Regions from separate parts of the Streptomyces sp. NPDC034037 genome, predicted to be linked through region 1. Evidence: riboswitches for the same ligand, from Rfam matches in the RefSeq annotation. Region 1 holds a riboswitch; the other holds the start of a gene.
The links. A riboswitch is a leader RNA that binds a small molecule or an ion and turns the genes downstream of it on or off. The one in region 1 is predicted to bind glycine.
Positions count from the first base shown of each region.

Region 2: another riboswitch for glycine. It lies ahead of gcvP (aminomethyl-transferring glycine dehydrogenase); the one in region 1 lies ahead of gcvT (glycine cleavage system aminomethyltransferase GcvT).

Region 1 is NZ_JBVISC010000006.1:86,455-89,854, forward strand. Features, by position in the region: gene ACZ516_RS21650 (enhanced serine sensitivity protein SseB C-terminal domain-containing protein) at 1-124, opposite strand, end outside; gene ACZ516_RS21655 (enhanced serine sensitivity protein SseB) at 247-1,026, opposite strand; gene ACZ516_RS21660 (AAA family ATPase) at 1,086-1,796, opposite strand; glycine riboswitch at 1,956-2,059, shown strand; glycine riboswitch at 2,060-2,173, shown strand; gene gcvT (glycine cleavage system aminomethyltransferase GcvT) at 2,208-3,332, shown strand; gene gcvH (glycine cleavage system protein GcvH) at 3,391-3,400, shown strand, end outside.
Region 2 is NZ_JBVISC010000003.1:1,008,166-1,011,565, forward strand. Features, by position in the region: gene gcvP (aminomethyl-transferring glycine dehydrogenase) at 1-1,641, opposite strand, end outside; glycine riboswitch at 1,837-1,936, opposite strand; gene ACZ516_RS15095 (PRC-barrel domain-containing protein) at 2,080-2,457, shown strand; gene ACZ516_RS15100 (DNA polymerase IV) at 2,469-3,400, opposite strand, start outside.

The sequences.
Region 1 (3,400 bases):
CCTCGTACGCGTCGTAGCGCCCCGGCGTCACCTGGCGCAGCATCTGCTCGACCTGTCCCCGAGGACTTGAGCCAGCTCGTCCAGGGGAGGCCCCATCGGCCGCAGCCGTGCCCGACGCACTCACCCGTTACCGCCCCTTCACTACGAACCCGCACCGCCCCGGCCGGGCCATGGAACCAGCTTAAGCGGCGAGGCGGGCGCGGACTTGACGTACGCGCTTCCCATCGCGCCCCGACCGGCGCGGGCTCAGGCGTGCCGCTGGAAGAACGGCCGCACCTTCGCGCGCAGCCAGTCGCCCACCGGGTCCTGCGCCACGTCCAGCAGGACGAGGTTGACCGGCCAGGCCACCGGGACCCGGCCGAGGGCGCGGCCGAGCGCCTCCATCGGCAGCTCGCGGGCCGGACCCTCCCAGGTGGCCAGTTCGACGCCGACGAACAGGGTCGGCTCGTCCGTCTCGACGGCGGCCAAGCAGCGGCGGGCGGTGAGGACGACGCCCGTCGCCTCGAACTCCCCGGCGGCGGCGGCGAGGAAGTCCACCGGGTCCTCCTGCCAGTCCGGCTCGAAGAGGCGGACCCGGCCGCCGGTGGTCGGCCCGTCCAGCGGGGTGCGCCCCGCCCGGCACAGCTCGGCCACGGCGGCCGGCGGCAGGGGGACGCCGACGGTGCCCTCGGGGTTCAGGGCGATGCCCAGCTGCGGTGGCAGGCCCCGGGCGAACTCCACGGCGGGCGCCACCGTGCAGCCCATGCGGTCCGCCGCGTCGCCGAGGGCCTGGCGGAACTGCTGCTCGGAGGTGAAGACGGGGACGTAGGCCTGGCCGTCGATCTCCAGCGTGGGCAGGTCCAGGGTGCGGCTGTCGGGGCCGCCGCCGTTCGGCAGCGGGACCCAGAGGTGGCTGCGGCCGAGGACCTCCACGATGCGGCCGCCCGCCGGGACGGGGGCGCCGAGGCAGGCCGCGAGGACCTCTTCCAGTTCGTTGCCCGGCCATCCCCCGTACGGATGGGCGTGTGCCTGCGCCGGAAAGTTCATCTGTCCAACCCCTGCTCGCGACCGCTTAGCCTGCGGCTGAACCCTAACGTCGGCCGCCCTCAGCGGTCGAAGGCGATCCCCCGGCCGTCGAAGGAGACGGCCCGCAGCACCTGTGCCGCCGCCCGGTCCAGGAGCACCGCCGACCCGCAGCCGCGCGGCAGGTCGCCCCGCTCGGCGGCGCCGACCAGCCGGCCGACCGTCCTGCGGTGGCGCGCGAAGGCGTACCGGGACACGCCCCGGCCGCGCTCGCGCTGGCCCTGGAGGGCGGTGTCGGCCGGCACGTCGAGCAGGAGCAGATGCAGTGTCCTGCCCCGTCGGGCGGCCTCGCGGGCCAGCCAGCGGCGCACCCAGGGCTGGGTGCCGCAGTCGTGCACGACGACGCCGGCGCCGGACCGCAGGACGCGGCGCAGGCCCGCGTAGTGCGCGAGGCGGACCAGGGGGCGGTAGAGCGCGTACGGCAGCGGGGCGGGCATGCGGGCGGCCCACGCGTCGCGGGTGTCCTGGGAGTCGACGCGGGGGCCCGTGACGGCCTGGCGCATCAGCGTGGACTTCCCGCCGCCGGGCAGCCCGGAGACGACGACCAGGTCGCCCTCGTCGAAGGTGAGGCGGTGGGGGCTGTGCCCGGCCCGCTGCCGCAGGTCCCGGACGACGGGCACGGGCAGCGGGCCGCAGCCCTCCCGGGCCGGGGCGGCAGCCTGCTTCGGCAGCGCCATCCCCGTGGTCATGGCGTGGACGCTCGTCCTGCTGCGCACCGTGATCGGCCTCCCCATAGCGGTCACGTACTGCTTTCCCCGGCAAGTGTAAAGAGAAGGTAATGCGGCACAAGGGAAATTTCCGGAGCCCGCGCCGGACCCCACGCGGCCGGACCACCAGTCCCCCTGGCCCCCGCCGCGTGCAATGATGTGCGCGCCAACTCCATACCGGCCGTTTGAATCCGCGCGGGAGAGTTCCCGGACCAGCACGCATGGGCCCGGGGCGCCGAAGGAGCAAGTCCCTCCCTTGAATCTCTCAGGCCCCGTACCGCGCGGGCGAGGCACATCTGAAAAGCGAGCCGGCATGCCGGCTCCACCCAAGGTGCAAGCCGTCCGTCCCGCATGTCGGGACGCTCGCGGCGAACCTCTCAGGTTCCGATGACAGATGGGGAGGATCGACCTCGCCCGTCATGCCCTGGGAGTTCCCTCATGAGCACTGCCCCCCGCCTCACCGCCCTCGATGCCGTGCATCGTGCGCTCGGCGCGACCATGACCGACTTCGCGGGCTGGGACATGCCGCTGCGCTACGGCAGCGAGCGCGACGAGCACAACGCCGTGCGCACCAAGGCCGGCCTCTTCGACCTCTCCCACATGGGCGAGATCACCGTCACCGGCCCCGAGGCCGTCGACCTGCTGAACTTCTCGCTGGTCGGCAACATCGGCTCGGTGGGTGTCGGCCGCGCCCGCTACACCATGATCTGCGCCGAGGACGGCGGCATCCTCGACGACCTGATCGTCTACCGCCTCGGCGAGAGCGAGTACCTGGTCGTCGCCAACGCCTCCAACGCCCAGGTCGTGCTCGACGCGCTGAACGCCCGCGCCGAGGGCTTCGACGCCGAGGTCCGCGACGACCGCGACGCCTACGCGCTGCTCGCCGTCCAGGGCCCCGAGTCCCCCGGCATCCTGAAGTCGGTGACCGACGCCGACCTGGACGGCCTGAAGTACTACGCGGGCCTGCCCGGCACCGTCGCGGGCGTCCCCGCCCTGATCGCCCGCACGGGCTACACCGGCGAGGACGGTTTCGAGCTCTTCGTCGCCCCCGGTGACGCGGAGAAGCTGTGGAACGCGCTGATGGAGGCGGGCACGCCCGCCGGCATGGTGCCGGCCGGCCTCTCCTGCCGCGACACGCTGCGCCTGGAGGCGGGCATGCCGCTGTACGGGCACGAGCTGACCGCCGCCCTCACGCCCTTCGACGCCGGTCTCGGCCGGGTGGTGAAGTTCGACAAGACCTCGCAGGCCGACACCTTCGTGGGCCGCGCGGCGCTCGCGGCCGCCGCCGAGCGCGCCGAGAGCGCCCCGCCGCGCAAGCTGGTCGGCCTGGTCGCCGAAGGCCGCCGCGTGCCGCGCGCGGGCTTCTCCGTCGTCGCGGACGGCCAGGTCATCGGCGAGGTCACCTCCGGCGCCCCCTCCCCGACGCTGGGCAAGCCGATCGCGATGGCGTACGTCGACGCGGAGCACGCCGCCCCGGGCACGCCCGGCGTGGGCGTGGACATCCGCGGTACGCACGAGCCGTACGAGGTCGTGGCGCTGCCGTTCTACAAGCGCCGGAAGTGACCCCCCGCACACCTTTCCCGTTCCGCAGCACCCACCCGCGTACAGGAGAATTCAGGTCATGAGCAACC
Region 2 (3,400 bases), on a different contig from region 1:
GTAGCCCTGCGCCTGCTGGGCGGGCGCGAAGGGGTGCAGCTGCCCGAACTCGGGCCAGGTGACCGGCTCCATCTCGGTGGTCGCGTTGAGCTTCATGGTGCAGGAGCCCAGCGGGATCATGCCGCGGTCGAGCGCGTAGTCGCGGTCGGCCAGCTTGCGCAGGTAGCGCAGCATCGAGGTCTCGGAGCGGTACTGGTGGAAGACCGGGTGCGCGAGGTACTCGTCGGTGCGGAGCAGGCCTTGGGGGAGCGTGTCCGAGACGGTGGCGTCCAGCGCGTCGACGTCGGCCTCGACGCCGAAGGCGCTCCAGACCGCGGCCAGTTGCTGGCGGGTGGTGGTCTCGTCGCAGGCGAGCGAGACGTGGTCGGCGTCGACGCGGTGGATGTTGACGCCACTCTCACGGGCGGCGGTGACGAAGTGCTCGGCCTGGCCGGGCGCGCGCAGGGTCAGCGTGTCGAAGTACGCGCCGTGGACGACCTCGACCCCGCCCTCCTTGAGGCCGGCGGCGAGCAGCGTCGCGTAGCGGTGGGTGCGCCGCGCGATGGACTTCAGCCCGTCCGGGCCGTGGTAGACCGCGTACATTCCGGCCATGACCGCGAGCAGCACCTGAGCGGTACAGATGTTGCTGGTGGCCTTCTCGCGGCGGATGTGCTGCTCACGGGTCTGCAGCGCCAGCCGGTACGCCTTGTTGCCGTCGGCGTCGACGGAGACGCCGACGAGCCGCCCGGGCAGGCTGCGGGCGAACTTCTCGCGCACCGCCATGTAACCGGCGTGCGGGCCGCCGAATCCCATCGGCACACCGAAGCGCTGCGTCGTGCCGACCGCGATGTCCGCGCCCAGCTCACCGGGCGAGGTGAGCAGTGTCAGGGCGAGCAGGTCGGCGGCGACGGTGACGACGGCACCCAGCTCGTGCGCCTCGTCGATCAGCGGCTTGATGTCGCGTACGACACCGGAGGCGCCCGGGTACTGCACCAGTACGCCGACGACACCGCGCTCGGCGACCTCGGCCGGGATGCCGGTGCTCAGATCCGTGACGACGATCTCGACGCCGGTGGGCTCGGCACGCGTCTGGATGACGGCGATGGTCTGCGGCAGGGTGTCGGCGTCGACGAGGAAGACGCCGTCCTTGACCTTGCCCATGCGCCGGGACAGGGCCATGGCCTCGGCGGCGGCCGTGCCCTCGTCGAGCAGCGAGGCCCCGGAGGTGGGCAGGCCGGTCAGCTCGGCGACCATGGTCTGGAAGTTCAGCAGCGCCTCAAGCCGGCCCTGGGAGATCTCCGGCTGGTACGGCGTGTACGCGGTGTACCAGGCGGGGTTCTCCATCACGTTCCGCAGGATCACCGGCGGCGTGAAGGTGCCGTAGTACCCGAGCCCGATCATCGAGTCGAGCACCTGGTTGCGGTCCGCGAGGGAGCGCAGCTCGGCGAGGACCTCGGCCTCGGTACGGGCCCCGGGCAGCTTCAGCGCCTCGGCGTTCTTGATCACATCCGGCACCGCGGCGGCCGTCAGCTCGTCGAGCGAGCCGTACCCGACCTGGGCGAGCATCTTCGCCCGCGCTTCCGCATCGGGCCCTATGTGCCGCTGCTCGAAGGGGATGCCCTGTTCGAGTTCGGAGAGGGGGATGCGATTGGTGGCAGTCATTGCGGAGGCCTCCTGGTCTGCGCGACCTACGAGGGGTACCACGGCGCGGGTACCCGGACGGCCTCCCCCTCTGTCATCTCAACCTGAGAGCTTCACCGGGGCGCGCCCGTGAAGGCACCGTCCCGGCTTTCACCGTCGGTGAGGAAGGGTGTGGGACGTGCCCGCCCGTACGCCCGCCCTGCTTTCCAGAGTGACCTCGTCCGTGCGGTACAGGTGCCTGAGAGATTCCGGGGAGGATTTGCTCCTTCGGCGCCTCCGGCGATCGTGACCCGGAGAGCTCTCCCGCACGGGGTCAGCAGCCATTCGTCAGCCTACCAGCGAGGGTCACAGGCATTCCCTCGAGTGGCCGCCCGCCCCGAAGTGCTCTTTCGTAGTGAGTACGAGCGGACAAAGACGAGTTATGCCCATATCCCAGACCCCGCGACAGCTGGAGGGCCCGTGCAGACCGACATCGATCCGCGGAATCTGATCGGCCGCAAGGCGTTCGACCGCAACGGGGCCAAGATCGGCACGATCGACGAGATCTATCTCGACGACGCCACCGGCGAACCGGAGTGGGCGGCCATACGCACGGGCCTCTTCAGCCGCGACGCCTTCGTCCCCCTGGAGCCGAGCGAACTGGTCGACGACGGCACCCTGCGCATCCCCTTCGACCGCGACCTGATCAAGGACGCCCCGGACTTCGGCGTGGGCCGCCATCTCTCCCCCGCCCAGGAGCTCCAGCTCTACCACCACTACGGCCTGGACACCACGCTCCCCCACCCGCCACCCCCCGACCACGACTTCGGGCACATCGCGGGCTCCGACCCCACCTGAGGCACCGGGCCTCACCCCGCCTCCGCCGCTTCCACCTCCTCCCCGCAGGATCCCGCTCCGACCAGCGGCAAAGGCTCCGCGGGGCGCAATTTCGGATCATCCGTCCGGAACGTCCGCACCCGCCCCGGCGCCGATCCGGGTGTCTCGAAACGTACGGTCACCCGGCCGAGCCCGCTGCCCTGGACCCACCCGTAGCCGTACTCGGTGTGCCGCACGTCGTGCCCGGCCGCCCACCGCCGCTCGGCGGGCACCGGCGACTCCTGCGCGTCCGCACTGTCAGCCGGGCCCAGCGGAGCCCTCGGCACGGCCTCCCCCGCCGCCCCCGTCGGCGGAGCACCCTCCGGACCCTCCACCGCCGAGACCTCCGCCTCCGCGGCCTGCGCCTGGGCCTGCGCCTGGGCGAAGAGGTCCTCCTGCGTGTAGTCCGCGAGCCCCGTGACCCCTACCCCGAGCAACCGCACCCCGCCCGTGGTGTCCACGGACTCCAGCAGCCGCGCCGCGGCCTCCCGCACCACTGCGGGGTCGTCGGTGGGACCCCGCAGCGTCTCGGACCGGGTCAGCGTCGAGAAGTCGAAGCGCCGCACCTTCAGCACGATGGTCCGCCCCGAGTGCCCCGCCGCCCGCAGCCTCTGCACGCACCGGTCGGCCAGCCGCGCCACTTCTCCCCTGACCCGCACTCTGTCGTGGATGTCCACGTCGTACGTGTCCTCGACACTGACCGACTTGGTGTCCCGCTCGGCGACCACGGGCCGCTCGTCGCGCGCCAGGGCCATGGCGTACAGCGAGACGCCGTGCGACTTGCCGAGCAGCCGCACCAGCTCGTCCTCTCCCGCCTCCGCGATCTCCTCGACCGTGGTGATCCCGGCCCGCCGCAGGTGGTCCCCGGTGGCAGGCCCCACGCCGGGCAGCGTCCGCACCGACATCGGCCCCAGCAGCGCCCGCT